Regions from separate parts of the Shewanella sp. 4_MG-2023 genome, predicted to be linked through region 1. Evidence: predicted binding sites of a transcription regulator. Region 1 holds the regulator's gene; each other region holds the start of a gene.
What was found. Region 1 encodes LexA, which represses DNA repair genes until DNA is damaged. Its sites were predicted from a motif close to TACTGTATNNNNATACAGTA; they were not measured.
Positions count from the first base shown of each region.

Region 2: the regulator LexA is predicted to act here: its motif matches at 2,306-2,325, upstream of recA (recombinase RecA).
Region 3: the regulator LexA is predicted to act here: its motif matches at 8,288-8,307, upstream of Q4546_RS03590 (DNA topoisomerase III).

Region 1 covers NZ_JAUORL010000007.1:163,573-176,458, reverse strand. Annotated here, with positions in the region: gene Q4546_RS06075 (efflux RND transporter periplasmic adaptor subunit) at 1-242, shown strand, start outside; gene Q4546_RS06070 (efflux RND transporter permease subunit) at 254-3,385, shown strand; gene Q4546_RS06065 (hypothetical protein) at 3,469-3,735, opposite strand; gene Q4546_RS06060 (VOC family protein) at 3,777-4,574, opposite strand; gene mtr (tryptophan permease) at 4,943-6,187, opposite strand; gene plsB (glycerol-3-phosphate 1-O-acyltransferase PlsB) at 6,199-8,619, opposite strand; gene lexA (transcriptional repressor LexA) at 8,998-9,615, shown strand; gene Q4546_RS06040 (cell division inhibitor SulA) at 9,612-10,118, shown strand; gene coxB (cytochrome c oxidase subunit II) at 10,549-12,165, shown strand; gene ctaD (cytochrome c oxidase subunit I) at 12,175-12,886, shown strand, end outside.
Region 2 covers NZ_JAUORL010000059.1:618-7,824, forward strand. Annotated here, with positions in the region: gene mutS (DNA mismatch repair protein MutS) at 1-1,987, opposite strand, end outside; gene recA (recombinase RecA) at 2,410-3,474, shown strand; gene alaS (alanine--tRNA ligase) at 3,886-6,510, shown strand; gene csrA (carbon storage regulator CsrA) at 6,926-7,129, shown strand.
Region 3 covers NZ_JAUORL010000004.1:165,356-178,241, reverse strand. Annotated here, with positions in the region: gene Q4546_RS03625 (FimV/HubP family polar landmark protein) at 1-685, shown strand, start outside; gene truA (tRNA pseudouridine(38-40) synthase TruA) at 829-1,614, shown strand; gene folC (bifunctional tetrahydrofolate synthase/dihydrofolate synthase) at 1,705-3,006, shown strand; gene Q4546_RS03610 (SPOR domain-containing protein) at 3,011-3,637, shown strand; gene Q4546_RS03605 (CvpA family protein) at 3,753-4,241, shown strand; gene purF (amidophosphoribosyltransferase) at 4,281-5,792, shown strand; gene Q4546_RS03595 (hypothetical protein) at 5,964-7,925, opposite strand; gene Q4546_RS03590 (DNA topoisomerase III) at 8,329-10,314, shown strand; gene Q4546_RS03585 (alpha/beta fold hydrolase) at 10,599-11,897, opposite strand; gene Q4546_RS03580 (MBL fold metallo-hydrolase) at 12,167-12,811, shown strand.

The DNA.
Region 1 (12,886 bases):
CACTGATATTAACCGGCCGTGAAAATCGAGTAGTAGTTCAGCGTCACGATAGCGGATTTACTTCGGTACCTGTAAAAGTCGGCATCATTGCGCAAGGGAAAGCAGAGATCATTGAAGGCATCAATGAAGGCGACCATGTGGTGGTTTCAGGGCAGTTCCTGCTTGATTCAGAAGCCAGTATTCAAGGTAGCTTGTTACGTTTAAGCGGCGCAGATAAAGCGCCTGCAGCCCATAACCACTAAGGAGCACTCTCATGCTAGAGAAAATAATCAGTGCTTCGATAAAGCAACGTGCGATGGTGTTATTACTCACCTTAGTGGTTGCAGTGATCGGTTATCAAGCCATGCGCACCACCCCATTGGATGCCCTGCCGGACTTATCTGATGTGCAAGTGATTGTTAAGACCTCATATCCAGGTCAAGCACCGCAGTTAGTCGAAGATCAAATTACTTATCCATTATCCACAGCGATGCTGGCTGTACCTGGGGCGAAAACCGTACGTGGGTTTTCGATGTTTGGCGACTCATTCGTCTATATCATTTTCGAAGATAATACCGATATCTACTGGGCTCGGTCACGAGTTTTAGAATACCTATCGCAAACCCAAGATCAGCTTCCAGAGGGCGTTAGCCCCACTTTAGGGCCTGATGCTTCTGGTGTCGGTTGGGTATTTCAATACGCCTTAGTCGATAGACAAGGTAATCACGATTTAGCCCAGCTGCGTTCATTGCAAGACTGGTTTTTAAAACTGGAATTACAAAGTGTCGAAGGCGTATCTGAAATTGCTACGATTGGCGGCATGGAGCAATCTTATCAAATCGTGGTCGACCCACATAAACTCGCCCTTTATCAAATCGATTTGATGACGGTTAAAAATGCGCTAGCAAGCTCTAATAGCTCTGTCGGTGGCTCGGTTATTGAAATGGCCGAAGCCGAGTACATGATTACTTCATCGGGCTATCGACAAAACATTGAAGATTTTGCCGAAATTCCTTTAGGGGTGTTATCTGATGCTGGCACACCAGTATTAATGAAAGATGTGGCGCAGCTGCGAACAGGCCCTGCAGCGCGTCGTGGTATTGCTGAACTTGATGGTAAAGGTGAAGTCGTTGGCGGCATTGTGGTTATGCGCTATGGCGAGAATGCCCTTGAAACCATTAATAATGTTAAACAAAAGATTAAGCAAATTGAAAGCGGTTTACCTGAAGGGGTTGAATTAGTTATCACTTACGATCGCTCAGAACTTATCCTCAATTCTGTGGATAATCTGATGCACAAAGTGATGGAAGAGATGCTGGTCGTTGGCCTAGTTTGCTTACTATTTCTATTACATGCTCGCTCAACACTGGTTGCCATAATCACCCTGCCATTATCTATATTAAGCAGTTTCATTATCATGCATTTTATGGGGGTTAATGCCAACATCATGAGCTTAGGAGGTATTGCCATTGCCATAGGCGCCGTTGTCGATGCCGCCATTGTCATGGTAGAAAACGCCCATAAACATTTAGAGCGATATCGGGCTGAGCACGGTAAACCACCCGAAGGTGAAGCCCACTGGCAACTAATTAAAGAGGCCTCTGTTGAAGTAGGGCCTGCGCTATTCTTTAGCCTGCTAATCATCACCTTAAGCTTTATTCCTGTATTTGCACTGGAAGCTCAAGAAGGCCGTTTATTCCACCCACTGGCGTTTACTAAAACCTTTGCTATGGCGTCTTCTGCAATACTGGCCATCACCTTGAACCCAGTATTAATGGGTTATTTTGTGCGCGGTAATATCCCTGATGAACGCAAAAACCCCATCAGTCGATTTTTGATTGCCATATACCAGCCATTACTCAAACTGGTATTAAAATTTCCTAAATTCACCATCTTATTAGCGCTGGTCATTTTAGCCAGTGCTTACTATCCGATGACAAAGATGGGCTCTGAGTTTATGCCAGAACTCGCTGAAGGTGATTTACTTTATATGCCTACAACCCTGCCAAGTGTCAGTGCAGGTAAAGCCGCTGAAATTTTACAGCAAACCGATAGATTGATTAAAACGGTACCAGAGGTCAAAAGAGTATTTGGTAAAGTGGGCCGCGCGATGACCGCTACCGATCCTGCACCATTAACCATGCTTGAAACCACCATCATGCTTAAACCACATGCTCAATGGCGTGAAGGCGTGACCTTAGAATCTATTATTGCTGAATTACAGAGAACGGTGAAAGTGCCCGGCATGACTAACGCATGGGTGCAGCCGATAAAAACCCGTATCGATATGCTGTCCACCGGGGTTAGAACACCTGTCGGCATTAAAATATCGGGTTCAGATGTGGCCGAACTGGAAAAAATTGGCGCTGAAATCGAAGCGGTAATGAGCCAAGTGCCAGGCACAACATCAGCATTTGCGCAGCGAAGTAGTGGTGGACGTTATATCGATATTGAGCCGAAACTAAAAAATGCAGCTCGATATGGTATGACCCTAAGTGACATCCAAGATGTGGTGCAAATCGCCATAGGCGGTATGAATATAGGGGAATCAATTCAAGGTCAAGAACGTTACCCAATTAACATTCGTTATCCACGAGAGTTACGTGACAGCATCGAAAAACTCAGAGATTTACCGGTATTAACCAAAACCGGTAAATATCTGCCATTAAGCGTTTTAGCCGACATCACCATCAGTGATGGACCGCCCATGCTTGCCAGTGAAAATGGCCGTTTAATCTCATGGGTGTTTGTCGATATTAAAGATATTTCTATCGGCGAATATATCGAGCAAGCGCAAATAGCCTTAGGCCAGCAAATCACTTTGCCAGCACGTTATAGCTACAGCTTTGCGGGTCAATATGAATATATGCAGCGTGTTGAAGCCAAGATGGAGTTAGTCATTCCACTAATGCTGGCAGTTATTTTTATATTACTGATGCTGACCTTTAACTCGTTTGCTCAAGCTTCAGTAATTATGCTGAGTTTACCCTTTGCCTTAGTAGGCAGTGCCTGGTTTTTATATTTGCTGAACTTCAACTTTTCGGTTGCGGTATCTGTGGGGATGATTGCCCTTGCGGGTGTCGCCGCTGAATTTGGCGTGGTGATGCAGGTGTATCTCAACAACAGTATAAAAGACCGAAAACATCATGACACTCTCAATAGCAAAGATGATTTACGCCAAGCATTGATTGAAGGTGCTGTAATGCGGATTCGCCCCAAAGCGATGACAGTTGCGACCATATTTTTTGGCTTACTGCCGATAATGTGGGGCACAGGAACCGGTAACGAAGTGATGCAGAAAATTGCCGCACCTATGGTTGGTGGCATGGTCACTGCGCCGCTGCTATCGCTGTTTGTTATTCCAGCCATTTATTTACTAATCTATGGTCGTAAACTCAGTAACTAGGTTTACAAAGTCACTCATAAACTCTAAAAAAGGCGCTTAAGGCGCCTTTTTATCTATAAAGCCACAAGCTGAATATAAGCTTGTTAGCTTGGTTCACTGAGTACGCCTTGCTTTTCTCGTGCCAGTTGCATCATCCTTAAAAGACCCCAAACCATAATACAACCTCCGACTCCAACCATAGCAAACAGCAGTATTGGCTTCGCCAGCATCGGATAAGCCGCTGTATCAAAACCTGCAAACAAGCCATATAAACCCGCCGCCATTAATAACGTGCCAGGAAAATCAATGACTGCCACCATGGTCATTTTCTTTTGAATTACCGCGAGTTTTTCGTCCTTTGTGAGTGTCATAAGTCTTCCTTGATTAGATTTACAGTTTAACTTTCAAGCAATTATTCTACTTCAGACGCTACCTCGGTCAATGCAATAATTGAAAAAGTGCCGCCTTGGGGATCATCAATCACCGCAAAACGACCAACATCCGGAATATCCGTAGGCGGGACACAAATTCGCCCGCCTAGAGCTTCGGCATCTTGAGCCATAGCATCACAATCTTGCACACTAAAATACAGCATCCAATGGGGCGGGGTATCACCCCACTCGGACGTCATTTGCATCATACCGCCAATGGCTTGCTTATCCACCAGCCATTGCACGTAATCAGCTATGCCCATTGAAGACATATCAAGGCTGTTAGTCTCAAAGCCAAGCGCTTGGGTATAAAAATCGGTTGATGTGGCCAGATCGCGGCACATATATTCAACCCAGCACAAAGTATTGGGCTCAAATGAGCGCTTAATGCCGATATGGTTAATGGCCTGCCAGATTGAAAATCGTGCGCCATCAGGATCTTGGCACACAGCTATAATCCCTGAATCACCAACAGAGTGAGGGCCTGCAATAATTTGTCCACCCGCAAGCCTAATGGCTTTAATTGTCGCCTCAACATCATCAACGGCAAAATAAAGCTGCCAATGGGTTGGCAAACTCTCCATCTCTTTGGGCATTTGATACATAGCCGCAATGTCATCACCCGCTAACTGCAACATAGTGTAATGACCCTCAGGCATGGGCATATCATCAGCCTGCCACTGAAATAGGCTTTGGTAGAATGCTTTCGCGGCATACCAATCATGACTGGCAAGTTCGACCCAACAAGGTTGCCCTTGTTTATAGTGTGACACCTTCATACACCTCACCCTGCTGTTGATAATGACTTATAAGAATAAAGGTTTAAGCTGAACCTAAATGACAACACTCTTTAAGTTAAGACACTTTTAAAGCTAAAGTCGAGTTGGCAATAATGGTTGGTTATTCGTATAAAAAAAGACATTTAAATAATAAATACAACTTAAAATCATAGTCTTATATAGACAACAGTATCAGCAAGCCATGGCTAGTCACTATCGGTCACAAGTCGTAAATTACACACACCTCTAGTCAAAATGCTAACAGTCACATCCTTACTTGCTAGAAAACGCCCATAAAAAAAGCCCTTTTCAAAGGGCTTTTTGGAGGTCATTTCGGTGTTTAAACACCACTTTATCTAGCTAAAGTATTATTTATAAACTGGCAGTAAATCAGCCATCGCCAACAAATGACATGCGCCGGTGATGACACCGAATGCAATAATCACCACAATCAATGGCGTACCACCTGGGACTCTAAAGCTCTTCTCATCAGGGAACATTTTGCGCGATTTGTATGCCATCATGGCTGGCACTATCGCCGCCCAAATGGTCGCCGCTAATGCCGCAAAGCCAATGGCAATCAAGAAACCATTAGGGAATAACAAACCTAATACTGTCGGCGGGATAAAGGTGATCGCAGCTGTTTTAATGCGGCCATTATTGCTTTCTTCAAAGCCAAATAAGTCAGCTAGATAATCAAACAAGCCTAAGGTCACCCCTAAGAATGATGACGCCACAGCAAGATTAGCAAACAAGGTCAACATGGTATTAAGCCATTTACTCGCCATCACATCTGACAGAGCGCCCACTAACACACCCATATTGCCGCCCTGGGCAATAATGTCGCTGAACTGACTACGGGGAATGTTGCCCATGGTTGCCACTAACCAGCAGCTATAAATCACTAAGGCGATAAACGTACCAATAAAGATGGCTTTTAAAATCACTTTAGGTTGTTTGCCGTAATACTTAACTAGGCTTGGCACATTGCCGTGGTAACCAAAACTGGCCAGCCCAAAAGGTAGCGCCGCTAAAATATAAGGCGAGAAACTCGCCTCACCATCTGGCATTAATAATTTTGCGCTATCAATATCAATCAGCAGATTTCCGATGGCGAGAAAAAAGGTAATTAACATCCCGCCAATCATAATGGTGGTAATGCGATCAACCGCTTTGGTACTGATGATCACCACTGCAGCAAGTACGACGGCAAACACTAACCCTGCGATCGGTTGAGGTAAGTTAATCCCCATCCCCGCAAGGGTGTGATTAACAATCGAGCCACCACCACTGATGTAAGCATAGGTCAGGATGTACAACACAAAAGCAATAGATAACCCGTTAATAATCCGCCAAAACTGGCCTAAGGTTACCTTAGTTAAGGTGTCAAAACTGTCACCGGGTTTAAAATGCAAATTGGTTTCAAGTAGCATCAGACCTGACACCAGCATACAAAACCAAATACCAATTAACATGACTAATGAATAGCCAAACCACATGCCTGCACTGACCACAGGCAAAGAAAACATACCAGCACCGACTGTGGTACCGGCGATGATCATAGCACCGCCCAATAAGGATTTATTTTGCGGTTGAGATTGTGTCGAACTCATAAAATTAGTTATTACCCATGTTCCATTGTGACACTATCAACAATGGTTTTTCGAACAGATAAACGCAGCATACCATTGGCATGATCACGTATTCGGATGACTTCAAATTGATTATCGTTAGCGGATAAATACCCTAATTCTTTTAATTTCACACTCAAATTATTGTAGAGCTTTTTATCATAAAACTCAGGCGCAGTAATTCCATGCAAAGCACCTAAACGCTGAGCCAATAAATGGCTGGCGCTTTCTAAATCAGAACGCTCAATTTCTGGTTTGTAAGCCAGTAAATTAAAGATAATCGCGTAACGCTGTAGGGTCTCACTGACCGTGGCGGACAATAACATTAACTGAGTGACATTACTTTGATTGACTTCAAAGTGATCGCTACCGGAAATTAGCTTTTGTTCAACAAACAAATCAAGCACTTGATCCACATAGGCACTTAAATCTTCAATGCCCATAAACAGCTCAGCTTTCAATAATGGGTAAAAATCATTAACAATTTGCTGGATTTTTTCTCGGCTAAATTCTTCATATTGCACCAAGCAACTGGCGATTAATGAAGGCACTGCCATTAGATGAATTATGTTATTGCGATAATAGCTCATCGCAATCACTGAGCTATCTTCAATTGCGATAATTTCGCCGATGGCATCTGTGGTTGAGGTAAATTTATTCAGCGACAAACATTGCTCAACTAGGTCATGAGCTGAGCCCTCAGCCACCGACGCATACTCAGTATAAGGAACATCCTTTAAGATTTTCAGGTAGAGGTCTAGCTGGGTTTCAAGCTCACTGCGCTGCAGGGCGTTTTGCTCTGAAGCCAGCAGCGCCATACTTGCTAATGTCACCGAACTCGCTGCGGCGGCGCCATTGATGTTAGTCATCACTTTATTGGCCAATACATTTACTGCTGGCGTTAACCATGATGGCTTTTGATCCGGATCTTGAGCAATTTCTTCACGCCAATTTGGCGATTGTTGATTTAAAAATTGCTGCACATTGATTGGCTCGCCAAAGTTAACGTAACCTTGGCCAAAGTTGCCTAATTTACGCAGCGCACCAAAGACCTGCCACACTGATTCTTTTTGCTTTTTCTTACCGCTTAACTCTTTATGATAGGTGGACACTTCCATCACATGATCATAACCAAGATAAACTGGCACTAAGGTTACTGGGCGTTCAATGCCCCGCAGTACACAGTTAACTGTCATCGCTAACATGCCGGTCTTAGGCGCTAATAAACGACCGGTACGAGAACGACCACCTTCGGTGAAGTATTCAACCGAATAGCCTTTAGCAAATAACTGATCTAAATACTCACGAAACACTGCGGTATAAAGTTTATTACCGTTAAAGCTACGACGAATAAAGAAAGCACCACCACGGCGGAACATAGGGCCTGCTGGCCAAAAGTTTAAATTAATACCGGCGGCAATATGCGGCGGCACCATGCCTTGGTAATACAAAATATACGACAGCAGTAGGTAATCCATGTGGCTACGATGGCAAGGCACATAGACAATTTCATGACCATCATGATGCAGCTTACGCACTTTTTCAGCGCTTTTAATGCTAATACCGCTGTATAACTTATTCCACAACCAAGTAAGAAAGCGCTCAGCAATACGCACTAAGCTGTCTGAATAATCCGCTGCAATTTCATCTAAATACTGAATCGCTTTTTCGCGGGCTTTGTCTTCAGGAATTTTTTTATTAAGCGCTTCTTCTTTTATCGCTTGAGCAATGGCATCAGACTTTAATAATGAGTTGAACATTGCCTGACGATTTGGCAGTTGTGGGCCTGTCATCACTTTACGTTGGCGTCTAAAGTGCACTCGCGCCACACGGATAAGTTTATGCGCAATACTGACATCAGTGCCGTGTTCATCAGCCATATAACGTAGCGACATAGCATTTGAGAATTGAATAAAGCTATGGCGACCTAAGAACAAAATCATCAACCATTTACGTAACCAGGTCGGGTTTTCACGCTCAAATACGGCTGCGGTCATGGTGTCATCTTCTTTACCAGGGATACGTCCCCAATACAGACTCACTGGCACCAATTGAATATCAAGTTGATCATTTTTTTTATGTAAGGCTAATAAGCTGGTGAAGTTATCAACAAATTTTTCGCCACTTAAACGCTTGCCAAATAGAGGCTTACGACCTTCAATACACACAATTCTAGGGGTATTTAAGCCATCAACGTCTAGTCGCTCATAAGGGCTCGGTAAGCCATATTTGGCGGTCACTTCATTTAATGCCGCAATATCACTGAGTGATTCTGTCTTCATCACATAGACCACTGGTTTATCTGGGTCTAAGTTCAGATCGGCAAAGGGATCTTCAGGCACAACAACCGTGTGCACCATCAGTTTTTGAATCCAACGTAATGATTTTGCTATGATTGAGTCAGGTTTTAACATGAGTGTTCGCATATTCAACATCAATTAATTGGCCATAGAATACCAGATAATGGTTCAGTTTCACTAACAAGGGTCTATACAGAGAATATTTGTTCAGTAAAAATAGCCATATCCGAATAACAACCAACCTATTTTCAATCAACACTACTGTATAAATATACTGTTTAAACAAACGATGTGAGAAATAGCCAATTTCATCGGTTTAAAAAGCTGACTTACCTTCATTAACTAAATAATTAAATTACATATACTTAACCGTGCCCCCATATATAGCCAACAAGAATTAGATGATAATAGTTAAATTAATTTGGTTAATACTTGCGCGACCACCGATACTGTATATAATGACAGTCACTGTATAAAAAAACAGGAATCAATATGAGACCTTTAACGCCACGCCAAGCTGAAATATTAGAGCTAATTAAATGTAATATCGCCGAAACAGGTATGCCGCCAACTCGTGCAGAAATTGCAACTCGATTAGGCTTCAAAAGCGCCAATGCCGCTGAAGAACACTTAAAAGCACTGGCAAAAAAAGGCTGTATTGAAATTATTCCTGGTACCTCTCGCGGGATCCGCATGGTGCAGGTGGAGGAGGAAGTTGAAGCAGGCTTACCACTTATCGGCCAAGTTGCTGCAGGTGAACCTATCCTTGCTCAAGAGCATGTTGAACAGTATTTCCAAGTTGACCCAGAAATGTTTAAGCCCAATGCTAATTTCTTACTACGCGTTCGTGGCGACAGTATGAAAGACATTGGTATTTTAGAGGGCGACTTATTAGCAGTGCATAAAATGCAAACTGCCACCAATGGTCAAGTTGTAGTGGCACGTCTTGAAGACGATGTAACCGTGAAAAGATTTGAAAAGAAAGGCAATATTATTTATTTACATGCTGAAAATGCAGAGTATGAGCCGATTAAAGTTGATTTAAGTTGCCAAAACCTAACGATTGAAGGGCTTGCTGTTGGCGTTATTCGTAATGGAGGTTGGTTATGAACACATTAATAGGCAATGCACCGCGTCACCCTGGATTATGGGTAGATATGGCATCTGATCCCTTACCCACTAAACAAGGGATTGAAACCAAGCGCACCCAAAACCAAGGCTTAACTGAATTGACTCAATTATGCAGTCAGTTAGCCATTTTAAGTCAGCAAGGCCGTTGGATTGTACTGATTAATCCGCCGCATATCGGTTATAAGCAAATTCTTGCTAATGCCAATGTTCGTATGGACAGAGTATTGTTAGTTCACACCAAAGATGAAGTCGAAACCCTGTGGGCGATGGAAAAAGCGCTCACTAACGGTACTTCAAGTGCAGTAATTACTTGGACACCACCATTAGATGCCCGCGACAATCGCCGCATTCAATTGGTTGCCAAAAATGCCTTAGCCCAAGGGCTTATCATTGAAGATGTAAATACTCACTTACCTGAAGGCGACCCATTAACGCAAACTTTAGCAGTACAGACTCGGGTAAACCTTACCTCGTTTCACTAGTAAAATATGACTAAAAAAGCCCTTCACTACGCTGAGGGGCTTTTTTTTGCACTTTTTTCAGCAAATTAGATGATAAAGTGATCTTGATCAATATTTAATCTCCAAGTAATGTAGTTAACAAGGTAGTAACAATTTATCGTACTGCCGAGAATAAATGTCAAAAAGATACAAACGCTATTAAAAGATTGAGCTGGTACCGTGCGGTATAGAAAGCCTTGAATGTAAAGCGTCAAATATAATTGATAAGTTCAGTATTAGGTACAAGTGTGGCACCGTAACGTAATAACATAATTGAGTTTTCAAGCTCAAAGCCACCGTGTACTTTGAAATGATCAAACTTTTTCGGGTATGAAAAGTTTGCATAGAGCAGAGTATTACTGTGTGGCTTTTCTTTGTAATTGCAATTCGCAATTAGCAGAGGAGTAGTCTTGTGAAGCGATTGTTGTACGGATTAATGGTGGCGTTGCTTGCAACCCCACTCACAGCGGCAGAGATGCCCTTAAACATGACTCAAGGTGTAACAGAGATCAGTGGCCAGGTTTACGACCTGCATATGATTATTTTGTATATCTGTTGCGCCATTGGTGTCGTGGTCTTTGGGATCATGATTTATTCCATGATCTATCACAGAAAATCTAAGGGTGCAGTTGCAGCCGACTTTCATGACAGTACCAAGGTTGAAATAGCTTGGACAGTATTGCCATTTCTAATCCTAATTGGCATGGCAATCCCAGCAACAAAAACGCTGATTGCTATGGAAGATCCCAGCGATGCTGAACTGACAGTCAAAGTGACGGGCTCTCAATGGAAATGGCATTACAGCTATTTCAATGAAGATGTCGAGTTTTTCAGTTTATTATCTACCCCAGCAGACCAAATTACTGGCACCGCAGATAAAACCGACACCTATCTTTTAGAGGTCGATAAGCCGCTGGTTTTACCAATAAATCGTAAAGTACGTTTTTTAATGACCTCGGATGACGTTATCCACTCTTGGTGGGTACCAGCATTTGCCGTTAAAAAAGATGCAAATCCTGGTTTCATCAATGAAGCTTGGACTAAAATCGATAAAATAGGTACTTATCGAGGCCAATGTGCCGAACTATGCGGTAAAGATCATGGCTTTATGCCTATTGTTGTTGAAGCCGTTTCAGAAGCAGACTTTGACCAATGGCTAATCGACCAAAAGCAATTTGCTGCTGATGCTAAAGCCGCTGCACAAGCCTCACTGAGCCAAACCCTTAGCTATGACGAGTTAATGGCCCAAGGCGAACAAATCTACATGGGTCGCTGCGCGGCTTGCCACCAACCTAATGGTGCTGGTTTACCTGGCGTCTTCCCTTCCCTAATTGGCAGTCCAATGATTAAAGGCCCAGTGTCTGGCCATATCGATATTGTCGTTAATGGTAAGCCTGGCACTGCGATGCAAGCGTTTGCCAAGCAGCTAACGGCAACTGAAATTGCTGCAGTAGTCACTTATGAGCGTAATGCTTGGGGTAATGACTCTGGCGATACCGTGCAAGCGGCTGATGTGAGTGGCAATGGGACAAATTCTAGCGCTACACCAACCACTGCTGACGCTCCTAGTGCAGGCACTTCTACCGCAGACACGTCAACGCCTGTGACTTTACCAGCAAGCTTACCTACAGCTGAACAACTTGAAGACACTGCAACACAAGCTGTGACTGAAGCGGCAACACAAGCAGCAGAAGTTAAAGCTGTGGTATTGGATGACTTGACGATGGATGAGTTAATGACCATGGGCGAGCAAGTCTATATGACTAGCTGCGCTGCATGTCACCAAGCTGCTGGTACTGGCTTACCTGGCGCGTTCCCTTCATTAGTAGGCAGCCCACTCATCGTCGGTCCAGTGACGGATCATCTTAATATTGTCATCAATGGTAAACCTGGCACGGCTATGCAAGCATTTAACTCGCTACTTACGCCACAACAGCTTGCTGCAGTGGTGACTTATGAGCGAAATGCCTGGGGTAATAACTCTGGCGATGCAGTTCAGGCTGCTGATGTTGTTGGTCACGGAAAGTAAGGGATTAAAATGAGCACAATTACACAAGATTCACCAGCCGCTCACGACGATCACCATGATGACCATCATCATGGGGCGCCAAAAGGCATTATGCGCTGGGTTTTAACCACTAACCATAAAGATATTGGTTCAATGTATCTGTGGTTTAGTTTCATTATGTTTTTAACCGGCGGCGCAATGGCCATGGTCATTCGTGCTGAGTTATTCCAACCCGGTTTACAGTTAGTTGAACCTAACTTTTTTAACCAAATGACCACAGTCCATGGCTTGATTATGGTATTTGGCGCAGTCATGCCAGCCTTTACCGGCTTAGCTAACTGGCTCATTCCAATGATGATTGGTGCGCCAGATATGGCACTACCGCGGATGAATAACTGGAGCTTTTGGATTTTACCTTTCGCGTTTGCGATTCTACTTAGCTCGCTATTTATGGAAGGTGGAGGACCCAACTTTGGCTGGACTTTCTATGCACCACTGTCAACAACCTATAGCCCTGATAGCACAGCATTATTTGTGTTCTCAGTACACATTATGGGCATAAGCTCGATCATGGGTGCCATTAACGTGGTGGTGACCATTGTTAATATGCGTGCTCCGGGTATGACTTGGATGAAGCTGCCATTGTTCGTCTGGACTTGGCTGATTACCGCCTTCTTGCTAATAGCAGTGATGCCGGTATTGGCAGGTGTAGTAACCATGGTACTGACTGATAAATACTTTG
Region 2 (7,207 bases), on a different contig from region 1:
CACCAATACGGGTAAATATTCTATCTATTGGACCTATCACTGCTTTTTGTGCCGGAACAAAGCTGCCGATATGTGCCATTAAGGTGATTAATGCCACTTGGCGCATGTAAGTCGATTTACCGCCCATATTAGGGCCAGTAACCACTAGCATTCTTCTTGAAGGTGCTAATTGCACCGGGTTGGCAATGAATGGACTTTGGCTGACTAGCTCTACTACCGGATGGCGACCAGCTTCAATATGAATACCAATCTCGTGAGTGATTTGCGGGCAATTATAGCCAAGGGTTTCAGCTCGTTCGGCGAAATTACTTAATACATCCAACTCTGCTGCGGACTGAGCAAATAGCTGAAACTCATGTAGTTTCGGTAGTAATAAATCAAACAGTTCTTCCCATAGTTTTTTCTCAATGGCCAACGCCTTGCCCTGACTTGAAAGTACTTTTTCTTCGTACTCTTTAAGTTCTGGGGTGATATAACGTTCAGTATTTTTTAAGGTTTGACGGCGTTGATAGCTTAACGGCACTTGATCAGATTGTAGGCGGCTGACTTCAATATAATAACCGTGCACACGGTTATAGCCGACTTTAAGGGAATTAATGCCTGTTTGCTCTTTTTCTCGCAGCTCCATTTGCACTAAATAGTCATTAGCGCCTTCACTTAAACCGCGCCACTCATCAAGCTCGGCGTTATAGCCAGTTTTAATGACTCCACCATCACGAATAAGCATGGGTGGATTATCAACAATCGCTGAGGCTAAAAGCTGTTGCTGCTCAGGGAATTCTCCCAGTTTTCGCGCCAGAGTCTTCAGTTCATCTTGCTGACAATGGCTTAAGGTTTGCTGGATTTCAGGCAGCAATTCTAATGCTTGGCGTAAACGGGCAAAATCACGTGGTCGTGCACTTCTTATGGCAAGCCTTGCCATAATGCGCTCGATATCACCTAAAGCTTTCAGTTGTTGGTGTAAGTCGGCATACAAACCGCTATCAATTAGCTCGGCAACCGCTTGTTGGCGCTGATGAATATGCTGCTGGTTTCTTAATGGTTGGTGGATCCAGCGTTGCAGCATTCGACTGCCCATAGGTGTTGCCGTCTTATCTAGCACCCAAGCAAGTGTATTGTCACGCTGGCCCGACAGGTTCAAAGTTAATTCAAGGTTGCGTCTGGTCGCAGCATCTAAAATGATAGTATCAGCTTGATTAAAAAGGGTAATGCTATTGATGTGCGGCAAAGCTGTCTTTTGGGTGTCTTTGACATATTGCATTAAGCAGCCAGCAGCTTGCAGTGATAAGCGAGCATCTGTAATGCCAAAGCCATGTAAATCTTTCGTGCCAAATTGCTCCAGCAATAGCTGTATGCTGGTATCGTAATCAAATTCCCATTCTGGGCGGCGACGAATACCTTTAATGTTTTCAATTAAATGCACATCGACTAAGTCTTCGCTGTAAAGTAGCTCTGCAGGGCTGGTGCGTTGTAATTCAGCTTCTAATGTCTCAGCGTTTTCTAATTCGACTACCACGAAACGCCCTGATGACACATCTAAAGTTGAGTAGCCGAAACCATTTTTACCTTGATAAACCGCAGCTAACAGATTGTCTTGACGCTCTTGCAGTAAGGCTTCATCAGTTAAGGTGCCAGGCGTTACTATACGGACAACTTTGCGCTCAACCGGACCTTTACTTGTAGCAGGATCGCCAATTTGTTCACAAATAGCTGCTGATTGACCAATTTGGACTAATTTAGCCAAATAGCCTTCAACAGAGTGGTAGGGAATACCTGCCATAGGGATGGCATTACCACCACTTTTGCCTCTAGCGGTCAACGAAATTCCTAAAAATTCAGAAGCAAGTTTGGCATCTTCATAAAATAATTCATAAAAATCTCCCATACGATAAAACAACAACATATCGGGATGCTGCGCTTTAAGCGTCAAATATTGGCGCATCATCGGAGTGTGCTTTTCTAAATTTGGATTTTCAATTGCTGTCATTAATTTGTTGCTCTAAATATGGCTTGGGGATCGGAAAAAAGACCAATACTAATCGGCGCTCATCTTAGCAATAATTGATTTGAATCCCAATAGAGTTACTCATTTAGCGCGGTTCTGAACTGCTATTATCGAGTTGAAAGAGTATAACTATTGGCTTATTTGTCAGATGGTTAACATATTGAAACCACTGTATACAGTAGTCTTTATATACAGTGGTGTAGAAGTTTTAATTATATTTTTACTTATAAGGTATTGATATTGATATTGAAAAACCTTGTTTATTAGTGGTTTTGCAATTTTTTTTTGAGTAACTATTGATACTGTATGATTATACAGTATACTGAGCTCATATTAAGAAACAGACAAATTTATTCGTTATCAATCTCGCCAATGAGATGAGTTCGCTTAGAGGGATAATCACAATGAAAGCAGATCCAAATAAAGAGAAAGCACTGAATGCCGTGTTAGGTCAAATTGAGAAGCAATTTGGTAAAGGTTCAATCATGAAGTTGGGCGCAGACCGCACAATGGATGTTGAAACCATTTCTACTGGCTCACTTTCATTGGATGTTGCCTTGGGTGCTGGTGGTTTACCTATGGGGCGAATCGTAGAAATCTACGGTCCTGAGTCATCAGGTAAAACAACCTTAACCTTAGAAGTGATTGCAGCAGCACAGCGTCAAGGTAAAACCTGTGCGTTTATCGATGCTGAGCATGCTCTTGATCCTATCTATGCTAAAAACCTTGGTGTTGATATTGATAACCTACTTTGTTCGCAACCAGATACGGGTGAACAAGCACTCGAGATTTGTGATGCCTTAACTCGCTCTGGCGCCGTTGATGTGATCATTGTCGATTCAGTGGCGGCATTAACACCAAAAGCTGAAATTGAAGGTGAAATTGGTGACTCACACATGGGCCTTGCTGCTCGTATGATGAGCCAAGCAATGCGTAAACTTGCTGGTAACCTTAAGCAATCAAACACGCTATTGATTTTCATTAACCAAATTCGTATGAAAATTGGTGTGATGTTCGGTAACCCAGAAACTACAACAGGTGGTAATGCACTTAAGTTTTACGCCTCAGTGCGTTTGGATATTCGCCGTACAGGTGCAATCAAAGATGGCGATCAGGTGGTTGGTAACGAAACCCGAGTTAAAGTGGTTAAAAACAAAATTGCAGCGCCATTTAGGCAAGCTGAATTCCAAATCTTGTACGGTAAGGGTATTAACCGTACTGGTGAGCTAGTTGATTTAGGTGTGGCGCATAAGCTTGTTGAAAAAGCTGGTGCTTGGTATAGCTACAAAGGCGGCAAGATTGGTCAAGGCCGTGCAAATGCCGGTAAGTACCTAATTGAAAACCCTGCTGCGGCTGAAGAGATCGAAACTGCATTACGTGAATTATTGCTTAGTAAAGATAAAGAAAAAGATGCCGCCCCTGCTAAACCCGATGAAAACATCGATTTAGAAACCGGTGAAGTGTTTTAAGCCTTTGCTAGGTATTAGTAGTTAGAATTATTAAATCGCGGTGAGCTATATGCTCGCCGCTTTTTTTTATCCAATTTTGCTCAGTATGTAACTCATATCTGTCAGAGGCTATATTTTGCTGTTACGCTAATGAAGCTTAACAGCGCCTATCAATTAGCTTTATAGCCACTCTTGTTAGCCGTTTTGTTAGCTGTTTTAGTTGCGGTAATTTTTTGATTACCCATAAATATGGCTATATTGCACAATCAATCAAATATTCGATGATCAAAATCGTTAAATTCCAGCCTAAAATAGCCAATCTATTGCCCTAGAATGTCGCACCTATAGTTTGTTTAAGTATATAATGTTGGCAATTTAGCGCTGACTAACAGCTTCCTGATAAATACGATTTATCCATTTTAGGGCGATTTCATGTTTCAAACTACCGCAGAACTAAGAAGTGCTTTCCTAGAGTTTTTTCGTCACAACGAACATCAAGTTGTCGATAGTAGCTCTTTAGTACCTCACAATGACCCAACTTTACTATTCACCAATGCCGGTATGAATCAGTTTAAAGACTGTTTTTTAGGTCAAGAAAAGCGTAGCTATACCCGAGCGACAACATCGCAACGCTGTGTACGTGCTGGTGGTAAACATAACGACCTTGATAATGTAGGTTACACCGCTCGTCACCATACCTTCTTTGAAATGTTAGGTAACTTCAGTTTTGGTGATTACTTCAAAGAAGAAGCCATTAGCTATGCATGGCGCTTTTTAACTGAAACATTAAAGCTTCCAACCGAGCGTTTATGCGTCACCATCTATGAAACTGATGATGAAGCGTTTGATATCTGGACTAACAAAATTGGTGTCGCCCCTGAAAATATTATCCGCATTGGTGATAATAAAGGTGCACCTTATGCGTCTGATAACTTCTGGCAAATGGGTGACACAGGTCCTTGTGGCCCATGTTCTGAAATATTTTATGATCATGGCGAGCATATCTGGGGCGGTCGCCCTGGTACTCCAGAAGAAGATGGCGATCGTTTCATTGAAATCTGGAATATCGTATTCATGCAATACAACCGTCAAGCTGACGGCGAAATGAAGCCATTACCAAAACCTTCTGTTGATACTGGTATGGGTATTGAGCGTATTGCTGCGATTATGCAAGGCGTACATTCAAACTATGAAATCGATATTTTCAAACAGCTTATTGCTAAAACGGCTGAAATCATTGGTGTCCAAGATTTAGAAAATAAATCTTTACGGGTTATTGCCGATCATATTCGCTCTTGTGCATTTTTAATTGCTGACGGTGTAATGCCGTCAAATGAAGGCCGCGGCTATGTACTACGCCGTATTATTCGCCGCGCAGTGCGTCATGGTAACAAGCTTGGCGCGACAGATACCTTCTTCTACAAATTAGTGCCAACATTAATTGAAGTGATGGGCGATGCAGCTAAAGGCCTTGTTGATGCTAAAGCAATTGTTGAAAAGTCTTTAAAAGCCGAAGAAGAGCAGTTTGCTAGAACGCTAGAGCGTGGCCTAGGTATTTTAGATGCAGCCCTTAATGCACTTGAAGCTAATATTTTAGATGGTGAAACAGCATTTAAACTTTATGACACCTATGGCTTCCCTGTCGACTTAACCGCGGATGTATGTCGTGAGCGTGATATCACCGTTGATGAAGCAGGATTTGAAGCGGCAATGGCTGAGCAGCGCAGCCGAGCACAAGCGGCTGGCAATTTTGGCACTGATTACAATGCAGGCCTTAAAATTGAAGGTGAAACCGAGTTTTGCGGTTATAGCGAGCTAAATGGTCAAGGTAAAATTACAGCTATATATGTAGAAGGTAATGCAGTTGATTCATTAACGGCAGATCAAGAAGCGGTCATTGTATTAGATAATACGCCGTTTTACGCTGAGTCTGGCGGTCAAGTTGGCGACAAAGGCCATTTAACAGTTAATGATGCTAATTTTGCTGTGACCGATACTCAAATTTTTGGTCAAGCTTTCGGTCATCAAGGCAAGTTAGTTGCTGGTGTTTTAAATGTTGGTGATAGCGTTAGCGCTGAAGTCGATAAAAAACTTCGTCATCGTACTCAGCTTAACCATTCAGTGACCCATTTATTACATGCAGCACTACGTAATGTACTGGGTAGCCATGTAAATCAAAAAGGGTCATTAGTTAACCCTGAGCGTTTACGTTTTGACTTTGCTCACTTTGAAGCGGTCACCGCAGCAGAACTTAAGCAAGTTGAAGACATGGTTAATACTCAAATTCGTCGTAACCATGAATTAAAAACTGCGGTTATGGGGATTGATGAAGCCAAAGAGCAGGGCGCAATGGCGTTGTTTGGCGAAAAGTATGACAGCGAAGTGCGTGTGGTTACCATGGGTGACTTCTCTATCGAGCTTTGTGGTGGTACTCATGTTGGCCGTACTGGTGATATTGGTTTATTCAAAATCACTTCAGAAGGTGGTATTGCAGCAGGTATTCGCCGTATTGAAGCGGTAACGGGTGCCGCAGCAATGGCTTATGTTGCTGAGCAGCAATCTCAACTTGAACAAGCGGCAAGTTTGCTTAAGTCAGATTCAGCCTCTGTTGTAGCGAAATTAAAAGCACAGCTTGATAAAGTAAAATCCCTTGAGAAAGAAATGTCGCAGCTAAAAGATAAGTTAGCTGCAGCAGCCAGTGCCGATATTGCTGGTGAAGCTGTTGAGATGAACGGCATCAAGGTATTAGTTAAAAAGCTTGAAGGTGTGGACCCTAAATCTTTACGAGGCTTGCAAGATGAGCTGAAGCAAAAGTTACCGTCATCAATTATCGTGCTCGGTATTGCTGGCGATGCAAAGGTTAACTTGATTGCTGGTGTGAGCAAAGATCTTGTCGGTAAGGTTAAAGCTGGTGAACTTGTGGCTATGGTAGCACAGCAGGTTGGCGGTAAAGGTGGTGGGCGCCCTGATATGGCCCAAGCTGGCGGAACACAACCAGAGAACTTAGATGCAGCATTAGCCTTAGTTCAACCATGGCTCAGCGAACGTTTAGGCTAACTGACAACTTAAGCCATAAGGTGTTTACGGCATTTTATGGCTTGAGTATTAGGTTGAGCTTTGAGATAGTGGTTCGGCAAGCTTATAAAGCATTCTTAGGTATCATTTTTTACGCTTTTTTGACTCAAGCTACTATAATTCTAAATTGAAGCAACTTTTATGCTTTTTTTGTACGCATAAGCAGCAATTTATTAAATTACCTGTTTTGCTTTTGTTTAAAGAATAGCCTTTAAATGTTATCAACTTGAAATAATCAGGCCGCAGGAATACGTTTTTTCTTTTTTTTGGGGTAAAAAGCTTAAAAGTTTTATTGATTTAGTGTCGTCACTAATGATTTGTATTAAGCTAACATTATTAAACGCGCATATTACGGATAGAAGCTGGTGTATGCTGATTGGACTAAAGGAGCAATCGAATGCTGATTTTGACTCGCCGTGTTGGCGAAACATTAATGATAGGTGATGAAGTGACTGTTACTGTACTAGGTGTAAAAGGTAACCAAGTACGTATCGGTGTGAATGCACCTAAAGAAGTATCAGTTCATCGCGAAGAAATTTATCAACGTATCCAGTCTGAAAAATCTGGCAACGTTACACCTGAAGATGGTGGCAATTTCTGATATATCAGACATTGTTTGCGATTTACCAATAAAGCCAGCGAAAGCTGGCTTTATTGTTTTTAGACTATTTAAGATTGT
Region 3 (12,886 bases), on a different contig from region 1:
TAACATGCTGGCAGGCCTGTCAGCACTTGATGATGACTTAGCTGAAACTGATGCAGCTCCAGACACAGTCGCTGATAAAGACACTGACACTGACCATGACAGCAAGCTTAACGAAAACCCTGAATTTGAGCCAAAAGAGTCAGGCTTTTTTGATGATCTAAAATCAAAAAAAGCTGAGCCGGCCAAATTAGATTGGGAGTCAGAATTATTTAAACAAGCCTGCAACCAAGATGATGTTGATAGTGCAGATGAAGTTAATAGTGCAGATGATGGCAGTTATTCTCTTACTGAAGATAATTTAACTGTTGATGAAGCCCTTGCAGCCCTTGACGCTGAAGAAAAGCAATCAACACCATCTGAAGAGACTCTTAATACCTTTGAACAAGAAAACGGTTTCATCGATATTGACGTATTATTAAATGATGCCGATGAAATAGTTGAAGTAAGCGATCAGTACAAAGATGTTGAAGTGGATATGGGCGAAGTTAATGCCCTTATTGGCAATGCGGAAATGATTGATGTTGATGACGAAGAAAATTCAGTTAATGCCAAATTAGATCTGGCCCGTGCCTACATTGAGATTGAAGATGAAGATGCTGCCAAAGCATTACTCACTGAAGTCAAAATTGACGGTAATGAACGCCAACAAAGTGAAGCCTCAAAACTACTGAATGATATAAGCTAATCATAAAGTACATAAAACGGCGCAGTTAACTGCGCCGTTTTTGTATCAGGTATACAGACTCTGACAGTGGGTTGTGCTTTTGCATTACATCTTCAGTTAATTTGTTATAAAATGCGCGCACTTAAAATTAGAGGGTTTAATCAATGCGTGTGGCCTTAGGCGTCGAATACGATGGTAGTCAATATTTTGGTTGGCAAAGACAGAAAGAAGTTGATTCTGTGCAAGCGCAAATCGAAGCGGCGTTATCATCAATTGCCAATGAACCGATTGAAATTATCTGTGCGGGACGTACAGATTCTGGGGTACATGGAACAGGTCAAGTCATACATTTTGATACTCAAGCTAATCGAGCGATGTCAGCGTGGACATTAGGCGTTAATGCCAAGCTACCTGATAATATTGCAATCCGCTGGGCGAAAGAAGTGGATGAGACTTTCCATGCTCGCTTTTCAGCGACTGCACGTCGATATCGTTATATTATCAATAACAGTGAATTTAGACCGGGTATTTTAAATAAGGGTTTAACCCATTATCACTACCCACTGGATCACAATTTGATGCACCAAGGCGCGCAATTGTTTGTTGGTGAACATGACTTTACCAGCTTCAGAGCATTACAGTGCCAAGCCCATAGCCCGGTAAGAACCATTGAATTTGTTAATGTCACTCGTCAAGGAACATTCATTATTATCGATATTAAAGCCAATGCATTTTTGCATCATATGGTGCGTAATATTGTTGGCACCTTACTTGAAATCGGCCAGTCACATCAAAAAATTGAGTGGGTTAATGAACTTCTAGCATTAAAAGATAGAAAATTTGCCGCGCCGACATCAAAGCCCAATGGCTTATATCTGGTGGATGTGACTTACCCAGAGCACTACAACTTACCTAAGCCGCCAATGGGGCCGCTATTTATGCAAGATTAGACACTTAGCTGCTACTGATCGCTAAATAGTCGCATTTTTACTGTTTACGAAACAACAATGTGAGCATGGGACAAATTCAAAAGGGATACAATGAAGACAGATAATGACACGCAATTAACCGTTAAGCCTGCAAAAGACGCAAGCTTGTCCCAATGGTTAGATTATTTATTATCGATTCACCCCACTGAAATAGATATGGGCTTAACCCGAGTAACGGCCGTTGCTGAGCGTTTAAGTCTATTGTCCTTAGCTGACTCTAAAGTGATTACCGTTGCCGGAACCAATGGCAAAGGTACCACTTGCGCCATGCTTGAGGCGGTATTTTTGCAAGCCGGTAAAACGGTTGGGGTTTATAGCTCGCCGCACTTAGTTAACTTTAACGAGCGCGTAAGGCTTAATCATATTGACGTGACAGATGCGCAAATTATTGAAGCCTTTAGTGTCATTGAACATGCCCGCGCTGAGATCTCATTAAGCTTTTTTGAATTTGCCACCTTAACAGGATTATATATTTTCAAGCTGGCTAAACCTGAGATTATTTTACTGGAAGTGGGCTTAGGTGGTCGCTTAGATGCAACCAATATTATTGATGCCGATGTCAGTGTCATTACCTCGATTGATATTGATCATCAAGAGTATCTAGGTGATACCAGAGAGCTAGTCGGCCGTGAAAAGGCAGGAGTATTTAGAACTGAGTGTTTAGCGGTGATTGGCGAACCTGATTGCCCTAATTCCATAACCGAATATGCCCAAGCGATTAATGCGTATGCTTATAGTGTTAATAAAGACTTTAGCTATGTTATTGCAAATGACACTAGCACAGATAACCGCTCAACTTGGCACTATAGCAGTGCTAATCGCAGCATAGAGGCTATACCATTACCGAGATTACCTTTAGCCAATGCCGCCACTGCCATTGCTGTTATTGAGCAGGCTTTCCCACAACTCAGTGATAACGATATTAAACAGGGCATTGCCAATGCCAGTTTGTCAGGCCGCTTTGAGCAAGTACTAGAACAACCAAAAGTGTGGGTTGATGTAGCACATAATCCCCATGCTGCGAAATACCTTGCTACGCAACTGCAAGGCTTTAAGCCTGCGCGCATTATTGCCTTATGCGGTATGTTAAAAGATAAAGATGCCGCTGCAGTTTTAAAGGAGCTTGAAGACAGTATTGATGAATGGAACTTTGTATCATTACCGGTTGAGCGCGGAAATGATGCTAAAACATTAGCCAAGGAGTTAAATACAAGCTTGTCTGCATCACAATTTGACTCAATGGATTTGGCTTGGTGCAGTATTAAGTCAAATATAAATGCAGATGATGTAGTAATTGTTTTTGGCTCATTTTACACTGTGGCAGCGTTTAGTGAATTATTAAAAAAGGGATAAAGATTTGTCTGGTCAATTTCAAAACCGTTTAGTTGGCACCATAGTGATCGTTGCTCTTGGGGTTATATTTTTACCTGATTTATTAGACGGTAAAAAGCAGCGCCAAGTTGAAGAGTTTACAGAAATTCCTTTACGCCCAGTGATTACTGAGCAAGCAAGCGATCAAATTGGCGAGGGTTACACTCCTGAAACCTTTGAAGTTGAAGAGATTGCAGCAACCCAAGATTTAGCTCAAGTTTCAGAAAAAACCAGCACTACGCCAGCGACTAAAACTGACAGTGGAACAAAGTCAGTCACAAGCGCCAACACCGCAACCGCATTAACAGCAGTAACCTCAAAGCCTGAAACTGTTAAATCAGCCATAAAACAAGCTCAGCCCATCAAAGCGGGATTTACCTTGCAGTTGGGTGGTTTTAATAACGCTAAAAATGTTGAAGGCTTAGTTCAAAAGCTGCGCACTAATGGTTTTACCGCTTATACATTACCGACTAAACCGATTGATGGTTCTTTAACAAAAGTGTTTGTCGGCCCTGAACTCTCAGCAGATAAACTGAAAAGTTATCAACAAAAAATACAGAAAATAACCGGTCTTCAAGGCAAGATTGTGCAATACAATCCCCTAGAAAACTAACTATTCATCATTGTTTTTTTCAGCGCACAGTCAATTTATTCTGCTAGAGGTGTGAAACTTTTCAGTCTCTGTTAGAATCGCGCCGTCTTAACATCTATACCGGATCCCTCTCTCAATGGTTTGGATTGATTACGCTATTTTCATTATCATCGGCCTATCAACTGTTATCAGTTTGATACGTGGATTTGCCAAAGAAGCCATGTCGCTAGTGGTATGGTTCGCTGCTTTCTTTGTTGCTAGCCAATTTTATCAAGATCTCGCTGTTCACCTAACGCAGATGAATGACGAAATGCTTAGAAATGGCGTTGCAATTGCTATTTTATTTATCGCTACTCTCATTCTTGGTGCCTTAGTTAATTACATATTAGGCCAACTGGTGTCAAAAACCGGCTTGTCAGGCACAGACCGCGTATTAGGTTTGTGCTTTGGCGCGCTTCGCGGGGCGTTAATCGTCAGCGCAATATTATTTTTTCTGGATGCGTTTACCGGTGCTTCAAGTCAAGACTGGTGGACGGATTCAGAGCTTGTACCCCAATTTGGTGTGGTTATTCAGTGGTTTTTTGACTATCTGGAAAATACCTCCAGCTTTGTACCCAAAATATAAATATAAATATAAAACATCTTACAATGAGGAAGCTTACCCATGTGTGGTATCGTCGGAATAGTTGGTCTGTCATCGGTTAATCAAACCATTTATGATGCGTTGACCGTGCTTCAGCACCGTGGTCAAGATGCTGCAGGCATCGTGACCGTGGACAAAAATGCATTTCGTTTACGTAAGGCTAATGGACTCGTTAAAGACGTATTTGAAATCAAACACATGCAACGCCTTCAAGGTAATGCAGGTATTGGACACGTACGTTATCCAACAGCAGGCAGCTCGAGTGCCTCTGAAGCACAACCATTCTATGTTAACTCTCCATTTGGTATTTCCTTAGCCCATAACGGTAACTTGACCAATACAGTTGAGCTTGCTGAAGGACTGATCAAAAAGCGCCGTCATGTAAATACCACCTCAGATTCTGAAGTGTTATTAAACTTGCTTGCTGATGAGCTGCAAGAAACCCGCAGCTTAACCTTAAGCGCTGATGAAGTTTTTGATGCAATAGCGAAAGTTCATGCACAAACTCGCGGTGCTTATGCTGCTGCGGCGATGATTATTGGCCAAGGCTTAGTGGCATTTCGTGACCCATTTGGGATCCGTCCTTTAGTACTTGGTAAGAACGAAACCCCAACAGGTACCGAATACATGGTCGCCTCTGAATCAGTGGCACTTGATGCAGTTGGCTTTGAAGTGATGCGCGACGTTGCGCCAGGCGAAGCAGTTTATATTTCACTTGATGGTCAACTATTTACTCGCCAATGTGCGGTTGAGCCAAGCTATGCACCTTGTATTTTTGAATTCGTCTATTTCGCTCGTCCAGACTCGAGTATTGATAAAGTGTCTGTCTATGCCAGCCGTGTAAACATGGGGGCTAAATTAGGCGCAAAAATTCAAAAGGAATGGGAAGATTATGATATTGACGTGGTGATCCCAATTCCTGAAACCTCGTGTGATATCGCCCTAGAAATTGCTCGTGGAATGGACCTGCCATATCGCCAAGGTTTTGTTAAAAACCGCTATATTGGCCGTACTTTTATTATGCCGGGTCAGCAAGAGCGTAAGAAATCTGTTCGCCGTAAGCTAAACGCGATTAAAACTGAGTTTACTGGTAAGAACGTATTGTTAGTTGACGACTCAATTGTTCGTGGTACCACCTCTGAGCAAATCATTGAAATGGCTCGTGAAGCTGGGGCTAAGAAAGTGTATTTTGCTTCAGCAGCACCTGAAATTCGCTTCCCGAATGTCTACGGTATTGATATGCCAACCACCAATGAGTTGATTGCTCATGGCCGTGATGCTGATGAAATCGCTAAAATCATCGGCGCCGATGGGATTATCTTCCAAGACTTATCAGACTTGGTTGAAGCCGTTGGAATGGAAAATCCAGAAATTAAGCGCTTTGAAACCTCAGTATTTGATGGTCATTACATCACTAACGATGTTGACCAGGCGTACTTGGATCACCTGACTCAACTGCGAAATGATGATGCCAAAGCCAATAATAAAGACATTGGTACTAACTTAGAAATGCATAACGTTTGTCATCCTTAAACGATACTTTCTAAGTAACTGATTAAAGCCAGCTAGCCGCTGGCTTTTTTGTTTTTCTTTTCCTTCAGTAATCGAAACTAGTACTACAGATAAAAAAATGCCTGAATCACTTCAGGCATTTTGCTCGGTTTATTGATGATGAGTCACTATCAAATTACTAATATAAATATATTAATAATTATGAGCTTCTGCTAGTCGTGCAGGGGAGTGACACACAGAACATGATTCAGTGATAGGCGCTGGGTCAAATACGGCAAAGTCGCCACTTTCACCCGTGTGCGTATCAGCTTCTGGAGTGATAGCCACATTGAAATCACCACCTTGTTGTATCATGTGATTTTTCGCAGCATCACCAGTATGACAAGTGGCACAGTTAGCAGAAATCGCCGTGATACCGTAAACACTGCTTTCATCCATACCGTTTAACACAACTGCTGGTGCTACATCTTCAAGGTCAATCATACCAGTGTGACAAGCTTGACAATCAACCGGCATGTTTCTGTCGGTTGTTGGCATGTCATTTAGACCACGGTCTTGCTTGTATGCTCCAAAGTGCATGTTGTGAACCAATGGTCCCCACGCCATCGCGTAGTCTCCTATAGTTCCATCTTCCTGTGTTTTACCTGGAGCCCAGTTATAAGCAGAGTGACATTGCGCACAGCCGTCGCCACCTAAGTCAAAACCACCACGTTGACCACCATGACCTTGTAACCCTTCAGTGTGACAAGTTAGACACTTCATGCCATCAGAGGTTGTACGACGGACATCTTTGATGTTCGATACTGATATAGGTGCACTTGCCCCATTTTCAGCTCCCCAACGAGCAGTGTAGGTAATGCGACCATCTACACCACCGAATAACACTTCACCTTCTACATAGGGTAGCGCGTGTTCGATGATATAAATTACCTCACCATTTTCACCAGCCATAGCGTCCACTGAACGTGCCACATGACCTTCGTCACGGCCTGGAAGCACTGCTTCGCCATTCTTAACTACTGTTGCCCAGCCACGTGGAGATGCATCGGTAATAGCTAGAATATCAACTGGCTTACCTTCGCTATCCGTAGCGGTTGCAGTTACTTCAATCGCAGTTTTATCTTCGCTACGAACAACTGAAAATACTTCAAACTTGTAACGGTTTAATGCTTCATCACGCGCCTTACCATTTTCATGATCATGTTGGAACGAATTGTGACAGGTTGCACAATCAAGGTCAGTAAAGTTACTGTGATTAACAGCTAAATCTTTATCTGCATCTTGTAAATCAGCATGACAAGTTGCACAGCCATTGAGTGACGCAGTAAATACCACATCGTCAATGTGACAAGTTGAACAACGGTATTTATCCATTGAATAACTTGTACCCAATGAAGCGTGGCCAGAAGATATTTTACCGCCTTCACCATCAGCTAATTTGCCATGCCCTAGCATTGCCATGGTGTTTTGAGCCCAGCCGCCATCTTTTTGTTCAGTTTGAGTGTGACAAACTAGACATGCTTCAACAATAATAACTTCTTGGTCATTGTCTAATGCATGGTGATGCTGATGCCAGCCCCAAGTTGCGTTGCCTGTAGCATCTTCAAACTCACCGTGACAGGCGACACATTTAGCATCATCTGTGGTGCTCACTTGTGCATAATGATCGTTCTTAGTAAACATCACACGCTTAGTACGTGGCATACCATTTTCGCCATTACCTGGTCGAATATAGCCAGTACCAATTGATTCAGATGTCGCAGCTTCATGTGGCATAGATAAGTTGTAGATACCGTCACCAGCATGGGTCAAGGTACCTGGTGCGTTATCATCACCCGCAACCCAAGTCACATCAACAGTGTCAGCAAGTAAACCTGCTTCATTTTTGATTGTTGACATTAACTGGACTTTATCTAAATCTTCTACTGGAACCCCATCTTGGTTCTCAACCGAAAATTCAACATTAACTAAGCCATCGGCATATTGCCATTCCATCACTTTTGCTACTGCTGATGTGGTCACTACTGGTGGTACCCAAGGTGCACCGGGGTCACCAGGTAGACCATCGTTTCCATCTTTACCATCATTACAAGCACTCATCCCCAGTGCAGTAGCCACAAGTAAAGCAACACGACATTTGCTCATTAATTTCATCTCATACTCCAAAATGTTTTTCTTACCTCTTAATGGGTAATTGGAGCGTAATGTAAAGATTGCTTGGCAACTGTTGACTAGATCACAAACTAGGGGTATTACTAGTTTAATTGTTTATATTCAATAGTTTGAATATAAACCTCCTAGCTGAACATTCTGAATTAAAGCTTAATCTCCCGATGTGTTTTTGCATTAAGATCACAAATTAAAGTAAATTTTTATTGGTTGTTTTTGGTTAAATTTAGCGCCTTATAAGCGTGGTTTTTAATGCTTTGGCCTAGTGTTTTGAGTAGCAGCTCATCATTCTAAGAAACCTGCCATTGCATTAACAGTTGCACTTATTTTTGCTATTCGCTAAATTACACTGTAATTTCATACAGTGTTTTAAAAGTCTAATAAATCTATGATCCTCTATATTGCTGAAAAACCCAGTCTAGGCCGTGCAATTGCCGATGTATTACCAAAGCCGCATAAAAAAGGTGATGGTTTTATCATGAGCGCCAATGGGGATTGCGTGTCTTGGTGTATAGGGCATTTGTTAGAGCAAGCAGAACCTGATGTCTATGATCCCGCTTTTAAATCATGGCAATTAGCCCATTTACCCATAGTGCCGAGTAAATGGCAGTTAAAACCTAAAACTAATACGCGCTCACAGTTGAGCATCTTAAAAAAGCTCATCAAACAAGCATCGAGTTTAGTTAATGCTGGCGATCCTGATAGAGAAGGGCAGCTGCTGGTGGATGAAGTCATTTCCTATGCAGGTGTAAAGGCCGACAAGATTGCTCAAACCCAGCGTTTACTTATTAGCGATCTTAACCCTTCGGCGGTAAAACGCGCCTTAGGGCAATTGCGCACTAATAAAGAGTTTGTCCCCTTATCTACCTCAGCCTTAGCCCGCAGCCGCGCAGATTGGCTATATGGCATGAATATGACCCGCGCTTATACCATTCAAGGCAAAAAAGTAGGTTATCAGGGAGTATTGTCTGTTGGTCGAGTGCAAACCCCGGTACTGGGGTTAGTGGTAAGGCGAGATGAAGAAATTGCCAATTTTCAGCCCAAAGCTTTTTATGAAGTATTGGCGCATTTACTGACCGATAACCAAGAAGGCTTTTCGGCTAAGTGGAAACCCAGTGAAGCATGTCAGCCATATATGGATGAAGAGGGGCGAGTGCTCGCCAAAGGCTTAGCAGAAAATGTGGTGGGGCGGATAACTAACAAGCCAGCTGAAGTGACCAAACTTGAATCAAAAAATAAGCGTCAGAACCCCCCATTGCCTTATAGTTTATCCAGCCTGCAAATCGATGCCGCCAAACGCTTTGGTATGAGTGCCAAAGAGGTGCTTGATACCTGTCAGAGTTTATATGAAAGGCATAAATTAATTACGTATCCGCGCTCAGATAGTCGCTATTTACCTGCAGAGCAACATGGCCTTGCACCCCAAGTTATTCGCGCAGTATTAAGTAATGATGCAGGCTTAATCGCTAAAGCGGATACACCCAATGCCAAGCTCAAGTCCAAAGCTTGGAATGACAGTAAAGTTGATGCTCACCACGCGATAATTCCCACTGAAAAAAACACTAATTTGGCAAACTTATCAGCCAAAGAGTCGCAGTTATATTCTCATATTGCACGGCAGTATTTAGCCCAGTTTTACCCCGCCTATATTTATGATGAAACCCAAGTTGAAGTGACCATTGCGGGTGGCTTATTTACCACTAAAGCTAAGCAAGAGTTATCGTTAGGTTGGAAATGTTTGTTTGCGAAAATGCAGGGTAAAGATAATGCAGATGGCAGTGATGACGAAAATTTAGCGACCTTACCGCCACTGAAAAAAGGTCAACAACTCCATTGTGAGCGTGGCGAATTGCTTGAAAAAACCACTCAAGCGCCAAAACACTTTACTGATGCGACTTTGCTTGGCGCCATGACAGGGATCAATCGCTATGTCACTAACCCTGAAGTGAAGAAGATCCTAAAAGACACCGATGGCTTGGGCACCGAGGCAACCCGAGCAGGCATTATTGAATTACTGTTTAATCGCGGTTACTTATTAAGGCAGGGTAAATCAATCATTGCCACCCCAGTTGGCGTTGGCTTGATCCATTCATTACCAGAAACAGCCACCACACCGGATATGACTGCGCTGTGGGAAAGTAGCCTTGATGCCATAAGTCAAAAGCAGCTTAGGTATGATGCCTTTATGGAGCCATTGTTAGCGCAATTACAGCAACTGATTGAGCAAGCTTCAAATCAATTACCTACAGCTCTTGAGGGGATTAAAGGGCCTGGCTATAAAAAACGCCGCTCCAGTAGTGGCTATAAACGCAAAGGTGCAGCAAGTAAAACCTCTACGGCTAAAACTTCCCGTAAGCGCAGCTCGAGTAAATAAGCCGATAAAAGAGAGTTTGTATGAATAAATCATGGGATACAGGTATTGCATCGCTCGCACTCGATTGTTCTTAAAGGGAATAGCGGAATTTCAGGCAAAAAAAATGAGTAAACCGAATCAGGGTTTACTCATAAAAATTCACTAGTTCACAACATAAAGGGCGGAACAGGTTAGATTATGGCCGAACTTACTTAACTGAAAATTAATTTAATCTGTCGACGTGCTGTGGAGTGTGATCGACTTCAATATTAATCAATTTAAAACTGAACATTAAATTACATTTGTTATCGAATGCTATCCTTTCGGCTCAATGAAATGAGTTTATCTAAAATATGCTCACCATCCATACGAATGCCATTATGCTCATATTCTGATGTTAGCCAATAGCTGAGGTTATTCACTAGCTGCGCAGTTTCAAGGCTGTAATTCATATCAACATACATATCTTCACTGTAAATAGCCGCAGTGACCGGGACGGTGTTTTGCAGTAACACGTCCACATCGTATAAATTGCTCCAATCTGATTTTTGCGCAATTAATTCTGCCACCTCTTTGAGAGGCTTTAACTGATTAAATTGTTCAAAGAACCATGGATAAATCATTTCGCCAGTAAACAGTAAGCGCTGCCCTTGTTGATAATTGAATTTAGGGAACTGCTCTCTGACTCTATGGGCTGACCAATTAGCCCCTTGTTGATGAAACTGCTGGCAATAGATCGATTCATGCAATAACGCGAAAATTGGGTTGGTGTTGTAATCCAAAAATTGACTAAATTGATGCAAAAATAGCGGGTTTATTGTGCGACCTTGGGCAGTATCGATCATGGCTTGCTCAAGTAAGTAATAGAGGGCTTCAGGGCCTTGCTCCATACCTATATTAACCCCGAGCAGCTGTAGCATCTCAACGGTGAGTTTTTCGCCTGTGGCAAGGTAAACGTCATTATCAGCAATATAGTCAGCCAGTTCTGCTGTTAATGACTCAGCATCTTTGAAACGATGATAAAAATCAGCGTTTTTGGCAAGTACCCGTTTATAGGTTGCTTGATAGACGTCATCTGCTTGACGGGTTAATGATGGAATACCACCTGTGATAAAGGCTTCAGTTAGTGCTTGTGGCGCTGCGCTTAAATAGCGTAAAACACAAAAGCCGCCAAAACTTTGGCCTAAAATACTCCATGGCTGATTATTTGCTAATTGAGCTCTAATTACTTCAGCATCTCGAACAATGTTATCGGCTCTAAAGTGGCACACATAATCGGCTTGTTCTTGCGCGGTTAAATGCGCCAGTGTGGCGCTATTTAGTAAGCTTGAAAGACCGGTGCCGCGCTGATCAAGCAACAGCACTCGATATTCTTTTAGGGCGCGTTTTATCCAGCCACTATTCTCAACAGGGCGCACTGCACCAAAGCCCGGTCCACCTTGAAAATACACTAAATAGGGTAAGGATAAATCTTGGTTTTCTGTACTGACGATTTCCCGAACAAAAATTGATAATTGCTCACCTTCGGGCTGCTGATAATCTAATGGAACGCTAAAAAAGTGTTTTGTGGAAACGATCCCAGAAAGAATACTGTCAATTTGCATGGTGTGCCTGTGAAAATAGGATTCAGAAAGGTAGTATTGTATGAAGGTTAGTCCTTGGTCACAATGAAAATATGATGCTAATTAAATGAAGTGGTGATGTTAAATTATTCATTTGTTTGGGCAGCGATGCAAGCTCAGTAAAAATGCTTGTGTTCAAACCAACTAATTGGTTTTATTTTTTGATTCTTATAGATAGATCAAACATTTTATTAAGCTTTAACGCATAATAACTTGGTCGCGATAATTTTCTCAATTTGAGGATAGAAGTAATGAAGTACCAAATCATTCCAGTCACCCCGTTTCAACAAAATTGTAGTGTTATTTGGTGTGAAAAAACCAAACTGGCAGCCGTTGTCGATCCCGGTGGTGACATTGAACGTATTACTACTGAAGTTAATAAGTTAGGTCTGAGCTTAGAAAAAATCTTATTAACCCATGGTCATATTGATCATGTTGGCGGCGCGAAAACACTGGCTAATCAGCTTAATATTCCTATCATTGGCCCACATATCGCTGACCAATTTTGGCTACAAGGGCTAGCAAAGCAAAGCCAGAACTTTGGTTTTGCGCATGTTGACTCGTTTGAGCCTAGCCAATATTTAAATGAAGGCGATGAAGTGACCATTGGCGAAGAGCGTTTATCGGTGGTGCATTGTCCCGGTCATACTCCAGGACATGTGGTGTTTCACTCTAATAAATCAAACCTTGTATGGGTTGGTGATGTGCTATTTAGAAGCTCCATTGGCCGCACTGATTTTCCGCAATCGGACCATCAACAACTAATCCACTCAATTACACAAAAATTATGGCCTTTAGGGGAAAAAGTAACCTTTATACCCGGTCATGGTCCTATGTCGACTTTTGAAGAAGAGCGTCAGCATAATCCATTTGTTGCTGATCAATTATTGGGCTAGGCTCAAGCGTATTCATTTAGCTGCTGGGAATATTGCCCGGTGGCTTACGCAGCAAGCTAGCAGTGTAAAGTAAAA